DNA from 3 places in the Mesorhizobium sp. WSM4807 genome. Region 3 is predicted to be linked to each of the others. Evidence: riboswitches for the same ligand, from Rfam matches in the RefSeq annotation. Region 3 holds a riboswitch; each other region holds the start of a gene.
The links. Region 3 has a riboswitch for cobalamin ahead of AC0L3N_RS00610 (aromatic ring-hydroxylating oxygenase subunit alpha). Riboswitches for the same ligand answer to the same signal wherever they lie in the genome.

Region 1 (3,266 bases), on a different contig from region 3:
CGTCAGCGCGGTGGTGCGCGCCCATTATATGCCGCTCTATTCGCGGCTTGGCCCCTACCCGCTTGCGCTGCTCGATAACGCCGCCGTGACGCGCAAGCGCACGGTCTTCGAATATTGGGCGCACGAAGCCTCCTTTCTGCCGGTCGAAACCTATCCGCTGATGCGCTGGCGCATGGAGCGGGCCGAACGTGGCGAGGAAATGTATAACGGACTGGCCAAGTGGGGCCGCGAACGCGCCGCCTACATTGAAGACATTTATCGCGAGGTCGTCGAACGAGGGCCGGTCGCCGCATCCGCCCTCGAAGGCCAGAAGGGAAACGGCGGCTGGTGGGGTTGGAGCGATGCCAAGCACGCTTTCGAATGGCTGTTCTGGGCCGGCCGTATCACCACGGCGTCGCGTCGTGGCTTCGAGCGGCTTTACGATCTGCCGGAGCGCGTGCTGCCGCCGGCAGTACTTGCTTTGCCGGTGCCCTCCCCGGAGGACGCGCACCGCGAATTGCTGCGCATTTCCGCCCGCGCCCACGGCGTCGCGACAGCGGGCGACCTGCGCGACTATTTCCGTCTCTCTCCCGCCGACATCAAGGGCCGCATTGAGGAACTGGTCGACGCCGGTGATCTTTTGCCGGTTCGCGTCGAAGGCTGGGACAAAACAGCCTATCTTCACAGGGATGCCCGTTTTCCGCGCAAGATCGAGGCGCGCGCCTTGCTTGCTCCCTTCGATCCGGTCGTCTTCGAACGAGCGCGCACGGAAAGACTGTTCGACTTCCGCTATCGCATCGAGATCTACACCCCCGCCGAAAAGCGCCAATACGGCTATTACGTGCTGCCGTTCCTGCTCGGCGAAAGGATCGTGGCGCGCGTCGACCTCAAGGCCGACCGCCCCGCCGGCGTGCTGCGCGTCCATGCCGCCTATGCCGAGCCCGGCGCCCCGCCGCAAACCGCCGCCGAACTCTTCGACGAGTTGAAGCTGATGCAGGGTTGGCTCGGCCTGGATCGCATCGAGGTGACGCCGGCCGGCGATCTGGGTTCGGCTCTCGCCAACATTGCCGCGTCGTAGACGTGCGTTGACACGACTGCCTGCACAAGCCTAAATCCGGTTCAGACGGTCTCCTCTCGGCAAAGGGAGGAGCCAAGAGGGAATGCGGTGCGAAATCCCGATTTCAAATCCGCGGCTGTCCCCGCAACTGTAAGCGACGAGCCAAGGCCGATAACCACTGGGACGGTCCCGGGAAGGCGGCACCAAGGCGATGACCCGCGAGCCAGGAGACCTGCCGTCTAGGACATAAGAATCCGATCGCCTGGCGGGTTTTCCGGGCAAGGAGCCTGATTTGGAACGCGACAGCAGTTTTTCGGCTGAGACAGCGGGCGTATTGTCCGGCGATAGGGATGCTCTGGCCGACGTCACCGTGATCGTCTGCGCCTCCTGCCGCGATGAGACTGGCTCCGATGGCCATCCTCGCGCCGGCGAATTGTTGGCCGAAGACACGCGCCGCGCTGTATCAGGCGAAAATATCCGTATCCGCACCGTCGAATGCCTCGGCAACTGCAAGCGCCGCCTCAGCGCCGCTATCCTGCGCGACGGCTGCTGGAGCTATGTCTTCGGCGACCTGACCGTGACCAGCGGCGCCGATCTGGTCGCCGGTGCAAAGCTCTTCGCCACCTCGACGGACGGCCTCATTCCATGGCGCGGCCGCCCCGATTGCCTGAAACGCGGCCTCGTCGCCCGCATTCCTCCCCTCGACCTTTTGAAGGACCAGATATGACCACTCCAGAGTCGTCCGCTAACATCTCCCGCGTGCCCTGCACCGTCGTCACCGGCTTCCTCGGCGCCGGCAAGACGACGCTGATCCGCCACCTGCTCGAAAACGCCGGCGGCAAGCGGCTGGCCATCATCGTCAACGAGTTCGGCGATATCGGCATCGACGGCGAGATTCTGAAGGGATGCGGCATCGACACCTGCCCTGAGGAAAACATCGTCGAACTGGCCAATGGCTGCATCTGCTGCACCGTCGCCGACGACTTCGTCCCGGCGCTCGACCAGATCCTGTCGCTATCGCCGAAAGTCGACCATATCCTGATCGAAACCTCCGGGCTGGCTCTGCCCAAGCCGCTGGTCCAGGCCTTCCAGTGGCCGACGGTCAAGAGCCGGGTGACCGTCGATGGCGTCATTGCGGTCGTCGACGGACCGGCGCTGGCGGAAGGCCGCGTCGCCAACGACATGGACGCCCTGCAGGCGCAGCGCGCGCAGGACGAGACGCTCGACCACGACGATCCGGTCGAGGAGGTGTTCGAGGACCAGCTCGCCTGCGCCGACCTGATCATATTGTCGAAGAGCGACCTGATGGACGCCGCCGGCTCGGCCCGGGCCAATGCGATCATCGGCGAGCATGCCGCGCGCGCCGTCAAGATCGTGCCGACCTCGCAGGGTAAGGTCGATCCGTCTGTGCTGCTCGGCCTCGGCCTTGCCGTCGAGGACGACATCGAGAACCGCAAGACCCATCACGACGACGAGCTCGACCATGAGCATGACGATTTCGACTCGTTCGTCATCGACATTCCATCGATCGCCAATCCCGACGAGCTGGCGTTGCGCGTCGCCACCGCGGCCGAGGAAGAAAACGTGCTGCGCGTCAAGGGTTTCGTCGAGGTCGGCGGCAAGCCGATGCGGCTCCTGCTGCAGGCCGTCGGCCCACGCGTCAATCACTATTACGACCGCGCCTGGACCGCCGAGGACGAGCGCCGTTCGCGCCTCGTCGTCATCGGCCTGAAAGGGCTGAACCGCCCGGCCATCGAGCGTATTCTCGCCGGCTGACCTCAGGCACGAGCCGCGATGCACATCCTCACCACAACATCCGCCTCGCTCGACGATCTCGCCGAGCCTGTTGATCTCAGGCAGACGCCTGCCGATGTCGTGGCGCTGTCTTTCACCGACAGCGATCTGGCCGGGCTGGCAGCAGCGTGGAAGACGGACGCGGAACGCCTGCCCTCGATGCGGCTGGCGGCTTTGCGCGATCTCCGCCATCCGATGTCCGTCGATCTCTGGATCGACAGCGTCGCCCGGCACGCCAGGGTTATTCTGGTTCGCATCCTCGGCGGCTACGACTGGTGGCGCTACGGCTGCGACCAGCTCGCCTCGACCGCCCGCGCACGCGGCATAAAACTGGCGCTGCTGCCCGGCGAATGCCGCGACGAGGATCTCCGGCTGATCGAATGCTCGACGCTGCCGCGCGAAGAGTTGGACGCGCTGCTTGGCTATTTCCGTGAAG
Region 2 (3,266 bases), on a different contig from region 3:
CGGATCATGGTGCGGATCGCCGTGAACCAGAGTGCGACGACGCCGAACAATGCCACCCAGCCGGCCGCGAACAGGATGTCGCCCAGAAGGCCGCCGATCCATGGCAGCGGATAGAGCAAGCCAAGCGCGATGCTGACGGCGATGGCCGCGACATAGATCAGCGGCGGCCACGGTATAAACCCCGGTTTCGGCTGTCCCGGTTTCTGTTGCCCAGGTTTCTGTTGATGGTCGGTCATTGTGCTCCTCCCTCCATCAAAGTGCTGTCGGCTTTGGCAGTGCAGGCGCCGGCGAGCTCGTCGAGATGTGCCTTCCATTCCGCAGCTTGGTCGTTGCGGTAGAGCCGATCAAGCGTGGCCTCGCCCTCGAGCGTATCGAGCATGCACACACAATAGCTGGAGCAGAAGTCCGTGTCGCGTGATTGCTCGCACGAAGTCTGGCATTCTTTCAGGAAGGTGACCTGCCTGGTCTCGACCGGTGCCGGCATGACTTGCGAAAAAAGCCAGATCGAGCCGATCAGCACAGGCTGGTGGATCAGATAGAAGGCGAGGCTGTGCCGGCCGATAAAGACCAGCGGATTTGTCCAGCGGCCGGGCGTCAGGCCTGCCAACCGCGTCAGCAGGCCGGAGGCGGAGGCGAGTTTTGCCGTCGCGATACCCGCAAGCACAGCGCCGAACCATGGAAACAGCGGGACATAATCGTTGGAGCGCGGGTTGGTTGCCGACAGGCCGACCCACCACAGGGCCGGATGGTCAAAGGTCTCGGACCTGAGGTAGAGCGGCGCGGTTATGACGAAAGCTGCCATAACCAGCGTCAGCAGCGCCGGCAGCCGCAGGAACGCCAGGCCGAGCAGGCTGGCGAGCGCGATCTCGTGCAGGATACCGAAAAAGATGAAACTGTCCGGCGTGGCAAGCCTCGTGGCAGCCGATATGGCGAGCGCCGCCCCGGCGACCATGGCGAAGCGTTTCCAGAAGCCGTCCCAGCGGATCAGTTTGCCATGGGCGAGGAACAGGCTGACGCCGACCAGGAACAGGAAGGTCGAAGCGATGCAGCGCGCGTAGAATTTCCACCAGCCGAAGGCGGTCAGGCCGGGATCGGTGTAGCCAAAGAATTCGAGATCCCAGGTGAAATGGTAACTCGCCATGGCAAGCAAAGCGACGCCGCGGGCGACGTCGATGGCGATGATGCGCTTGGATCGGTCCTGAACGGTCGGCGTAGAAATGCTCATGGTCTCGCAATCTGATTCAGCACTGCAAGACGACTATCATGGTTGCCCCAGACAAAAGAAGACAGGGCCAAATCCCGTTGATGCTCAGGGCGTCGGTGAAAGCGCCGTATGCCGCTGACGCACCCATTAGAAGCGATGCGGGCCATATTCCTCGGCATCAGCACTCCGGCCTCGTGGCGCCGGCCGGCTGGTTCCAGAGACGGTGCATTCGCGCTGGTAGCTGGCGGAATTTGGTTTGCCGGGCACGGCGATTCTGCCTATAGTCGCACCCGTCGTCGGTTCCGTTTGGAACCAAGAGGGAATGCGGTAAGGGCGATTCTTTGCCCAATGCCGTGGCTGCCCCCGCAACTGTGTGCGGTAGTCCTCTCCATATGCCACTGAAGAGTTTCTTTCGGGAAGAGCTTCTTCGGGAAGGTGGGGAAGGGCGCTGACCCGCGAGCCAGGAGACCTGCCGGCGACAGGAGAACTGACTTCTATGCCCTCGGGTGGAGGGCGAAAGGACAAGACATGAATACCGCTTCCGTCTCGCTCGGCGCTTCCATCTCCTCGCAGTCGCGCTTCGTGCAGCTGGCGCTTGCTGCATTTCTCGGCATTTTCGTCATGGGCTTTGTCGGCTTCTCGCATATCGATGCGGTCCACAATGCCGCCCACGACTATCGCCATTCGATGGCGTTTCCCTGCCACTGACGAGGGGCCGACATCATGACACTGTTTCGCAACGTCGTATTCATCGCGGCGATCGCAGGGCTTGTGGCTGGCGTCGTTCTTGCCTGCATGCAGGCCTACGCCACCGTGCCGCTCATTCTCAAGGCGGAAGTCTACGAGCAGGCCGGCGGTGGTCACACGCATGACCATACCGCGGCGCCCGCCGCGAACGCCTCGGACGCCAATGCCATGAGCAGCGCCGCACCGGCGCCGGCCGAAGCTGCGGCCCCGGAAGACGAAGGCTGGGCGCCGGCCGACGGTTTTGAACGATTCGCCTTCAATGTCGTTGCCAACGTCGTCACCGGCATCGGCTTTGCGCTGATCCTGGTCGCCGCTTCGGAGTTCGCCGGCGGCATCGGCAATTGGCGTCAGGGCCTGTTCTGGGGCCTTGCCGGCTTTGCGGTGTTCACGCTGGCTCCGAACCTCGGCCTGCCGCCCGAACTGCCGGCTATGATGCCGGCTGCCGATCTCACCCAGCGCCAGATCTGGTGGACGGCGACGGTGATAGCGACCGCGGCCGGTCTCGGGCTGCTCGCCTTTCGCAAATCGCTGCCGCTGGCGCTGCTTGCCGTGGCGTTGATCGTGGCGCCGCATATTGTCGGCGCGCCGCAGCCCGACAGTTTCGAATCGCCGATCCCGGAAGGCCTGCACCACCAGTTCGTGGTGGCGGTGACGCTGACCAATCTGGTGTTCTGGCTGGTGCTCGGCGCCGTCGTCGGCGCGGTGCGCGGCCGCTTGACCGGCACCGCGACCGGCCTGCGCGACAGCTTTGCCTGATCCCGTTGCTCCCGGCGGGAGGCTGACCCTGGTCATCGGCGGTGCGCGCTCCGGCAAGAGCGCGTATGCCGAAAGATTGGTGACGGCCTGTCCGGCGCCGTGGGCCTACATCGCCACGGCGCAAGCCTATGATGACGAGATGCGTGAGCGTATCACGCTGCACCGGTCGCGGCGTGGCGAGGGCTGGACGACCGTCGACGCGCCGCTTGATCTCGTCGGCGCGATCGAGGCGCTGCCTGACGGCCGGCCCGTCCTGATCGACTGCCTGACGCTGTGGCTGACCAACCATATGCTGGCCGAACATGACGTTGAGGCCGAATGCCGAGGGCTGGCGGAAGTGCTGTCGCGGCCGCGCGGGCCGTGGTTCGTGGTTTCCAACGAAGTTGGCCAGGGCATCGTGCCCGACAATGCGCTCGCCCGCCGGTTTCGCGATGCCGCCGGCCGGCTCAACCAGCAGGTCGCGGCAGTCGCCGGCACCGTGCTGCTGATGGTGGCGGGACTGCCGCTCAAGGTGAAATGAGATGACCGATATCGACGACAGGGACGAGGAACGCCACCG
Region 3 (3,266 bases):
GAGCTCCTTGCGGAAGATGATCTCCTCGGGCTTTCGCGCGCAGTTGACGAAGCCGACATCTGTCCATGGCGCGCAATCGTTCAGCCAGCGCAGCATCGACATCATCGGCGTCACGCCGGAGCCGGCCGAAATGAACAGATACTTGGCCGCGGGATGGCTGTGCAGCGAAAAGTCGCCCGCCGGCCCATAGGCCTTCACGTGAACGCCGGGTTTCAGATTGTCGAACATCCAGCGCGTGCCGAGGCTGCCGGCCTGCGTTTTCACCGTCACCGCGATCGAGAACGGCCGCGACGGCGAGGACGACAGCGTATAGGTCCGCATCAGCGGGCCGTCGGTGGTCGGCAGTTCCAGCGTCACGAACTGCCCCGGTCTGTAACGGAACCAGGTCTGGTTGTCAGAGCGGAAGGTGAAGGTCTTCACGTCAGGCGCCTCGTCGCTGACGCCGATCACTTCCAGCACCTGAAGCCTGTCGTTCCAGGGCGCCATCTCGTCGAGATGGCGGTAGAGGCCGAGGTCCGTCATCGCATTCATCCCCTTGACCTCGCTCAGGCGACGCTGCGCAACGCCGGCCGCCCGGCCTCGGCAAGGCGCGGCCCGATGAAGGAGGCGTACCACTCGACGAACTGGATGACGCCGCCCTCATGCAGTTCAGAATAGGGGCCGGGCTCATAGGCCGGCGACAGGATGCCGAAGGCGTTTTCCTCGACGATGCGGCGGTCCTGGTCGTTGGTCTCAGTCCAGACATGGGTGAGTTCGGCGAGGTCGTAATCGACGCCTTCGACCGCATCCTTATGGACAAGCCATTTGGTGGTGACGGCCGTTTCCGTGGCACTGATCGGCAGCACGCGGAAGGTGACCGCATGATCGCCGAGGATATGGTTCCAGGTCGTCGGATAGTGATAGAGCAGCAGCGAGCCGATACGGTCGGTCGAAACGTCGTCGGAGAGGATCTTCTTCACCGCACGTCTTCCCGTCATCGTGTAGCTGACGGCATCGCGCAGCAGCGGCGCGCGGGTGGCGCGATACTGCCCGGCCGGATCGATGCGGAACTTGCTCGGCAAGCCCGCCGCCTCGCATTTCGCCCAGTGCGCGAGCATCTCCGGATCGCTGTCGGCGCCCTGCACGCCGGTCACGGTCGGCGCTTCCGGGAATGTCTTGCACAGTTCCGGATGGTTGCCGGCGCAATGGTAGCACTCGCGGTTGTTTTCCCAGACGAGCTTCCAGTTGCCCTTCTCGACGATGGTCGATTCGAAGGCGATTTTTGCCTCGCGCAGCCGGTGCGGCAGGAGGTAAGGCTCGATCATGGCGCGCATCGGCGCGAAATCGGCGGGCTCCTTGGCCAGGCAGATGAAGATGTAGCCACTGATGCTTTCGCAAGCCACCGGCTTCAGGCTGAACTGGCTCTTGTCGAAGCCGTCCGCCATCTGCCTTGCGAACAAGAGCCGGCCGTCCAGCTCATAGGTCCACTGGTGATAGGGACAGACGAGCTTCGCCGCCGTACCCTTGTCGGCGTTGCAGACGCGGCTGCCGCGATGCCGGCAGGAATTGTGGAAGGCGTTGATCTTGCCTTGCTGGTCGCGGACCAGCACGACCGGATAGTCGCCGATCTGCGCGGTGATGTAGCTGCCCGGCTTCGGCAACTCGCAATCGTGGCCGATGAACAGCCAGTCGCGATACCAGATCAGCTCCATGTCGAGCTTGAAGAAATCGGGATCGGTGTAGAAGGGCTGCTCGAGCGAGTAGCCTTCCCTGCGGCCGTGCAAGAGCCTCAGCATGTCGTTGCGCGCATCCATGTCCTGTCCTCATAGCCGTCGCATCGGCCCGAAATCGGAATCGATTTCGGAAAGCACGATGCGCAATTCAAAGTCTTGGAGCGTACTTTGTGCGTCCAAATGGACGCACGTCGCTCCAAAGACTGAACTGGTGGTGATGGAGGGAGGATCGGCCGCAAGCCGGCGACAGGGCCGGGCATGCACTATCCACCTCTTGACCGCCCACCGCGATCAGTCGAGTCTAGAAATCTCGGGCTGGTTTCCGGGCTCTGGAGTGTCCTTGCGGACCATCGCGACACCTTCCCAGGCTTGTGGCCCAGTGGTCTCCCGTTGCGACTTGAACTCCACCACCGTTGCGGGGGCAGCGCCGGGTTCTGACCGGCTTCCCAATTCTCCGCTTCGTCGTCACCAAGCGGCACCTGAGTTGGCATGATCTAATCATGACGGCCGGCTGACTGTCGGCATGAAAGCGACATCGTATCCATGCGGCGCGACACCGCCGGCGAAACCTGTGGACCGGGATTTGAGGAAGATGAAATTTGCGCCTGCTGCGAGCTCCTGAAAGCGTGCCGGATTGACCATTGCATGGCGCCGAAATGGTTAACGATTCGACAACAACTCAGCACCGGCTTTTTAAGCCGCTTCTAAAATCGAACCGAACGGTTCGTTTCTGTTGACAATGCGTGCATGACGCTGTGAACGCAGGTCCGGCAATCCGTCAAATGGTCGATTAGCCTTTTTGTCTTAAACCTTTGAAAACAAGCCAGAAAGCAATAACGAGAGAAGCCTCTGGTACAATTTCAAGGTGTAGATTCTTGGTCCACATGGAACAACTTCGTGATTGGAATCTGCCAGATGGCCTTCCCACATCGGCGCTGTCCGAACGACGCGAATCCCTCTCAAGACACGCCGCTAGACGGACGGAAAACTAAAGATACTGGAGTTCCAAAAATGAAAAAGATTGCTCTTACTGCCGTCGCCGTTCTGGCCATCACCGGCAGCGCCTTTGCTGGCAGCGACCATTATGGGTCCAACGGCGCCAATCAGCCGACCGCCTCGGTCGACAGTTCGTATACGGCTTCCATTCAGAAGTCGGCTCACGCTGAAAAGCCCGTCGACCAGGGCGCCGACCGCAACCTTTTCGGCAACAATTAACAGCTGATCCCAGACCATGATCCCGAAGTGGAAACCGGTTTTCGGAAAAGATCATGGTCAAACAACAAGACAAAGCGGCCAGTCCGCCGCTCGGGATCTGAAAAATTCAGGAGTACTAGAAATGAAGAAGATCATTCTTGCCACCGCCGCCATCCTGGCTGTCTCCGGCAGCGCTTTTGCCGGCAGCGACAACTTTGGATTGAACGGCGCCAACCAGCCGGCCGCTGCGGTCGACAACGGCTCGTACACGGCTTCGATTCAGAATTCGGCTTCGGCGCAGAATCCGGTTCCGGCTGACGAGAAGCCCGTCAATGGCAGCGACCGTAACCTCTTCGGCAA

Region 1: another riboswitch for cobalamin. It lies ahead of AC0L3N_RS15935 (DUF1636 family protein); the one in region 3 lies ahead of AC0L3N_RS00610 (aromatic ring-hydroxylating oxygenase subunit alpha).
Region 2: another riboswitch for cobalamin. It lies ahead of AC0L3N_RS21970 (CbtB domain-containing protein); the one in region 3 lies ahead of AC0L3N_RS00610 (aromatic ring-hydroxylating oxygenase subunit alpha).

Annotation. Positions count from the first base shown of each region.
Region 1 covers NZ_JBVVQY010000010.1:187,871-191,136, reverse strand. Annotated here, with positions in the region: gene AC0L3N_RS15940 (winged helix-turn-helix domain-containing protein) at 1-1,057, shown strand, start outside; cobalamin riboswitch at 1,087-1,290, shown strand; gene AC0L3N_RS15935 (DUF1636 family protein) at 1,329-1,763, shown strand; gene cobW (cobalamin biosynthesis protein CobW) at 1,760-2,812, shown strand; partial or broken gene AC0L3N_RS15925 (cobaltochelatase subunit CobN) at 2,831-3,266, shown strand, end outside.
Region 2 covers NZ_JBVVQY010000017.1:135,931-139,196, reverse strand. Annotated here, with positions in the region: gene AC0L3N_RS21980 (methyltransferase family protein) at 1-236, opposite strand, end outside; gene AC0L3N_RS21975 (acetyltransferase domain-containing protein) at 233-1,225, opposite strand; cobalamin riboswitch at 1,485-1,695, shown strand; gene AC0L3N_RS21970 (CbtB domain-containing protein) at 1,733-1,912, shown strand; gene AC0L3N_RS21965 (CbtA family protein) at 1,928-2,707, shown strand; gene cobU (bifunctional adenosylcobinamide kinase/adenosylcobinamide-phosphate guanylyltransferase) at 2,730-3,227, shown strand; gene cobO (cob(I)yrinic acid a,c-diamide adenosyltransferase) at 3,229-3,266, shown strand, end outside.
Region 3 covers NZ_JBVVQY010000001.1:123,026-126,291, forward strand. Annotated here, with positions in the region: gene AC0L3N_RS00605 (FAD-binding oxidoreductase) at 1-522, opposite strand, end outside; gene AC0L3N_RS00610 (aromatic ring-hydroxylating oxygenase subunit alpha) at 546-1,793, opposite strand; cobalamin riboswitch at 2,009-2,210, opposite strand; gene AC0L3N_RS00615 (DUF680 domain-containing protein) at 2,724-2,927, shown strand; gene AC0L3N_RS00620 (DUF680 domain-containing protein) at 3,049-3,266, shown strand, end outside.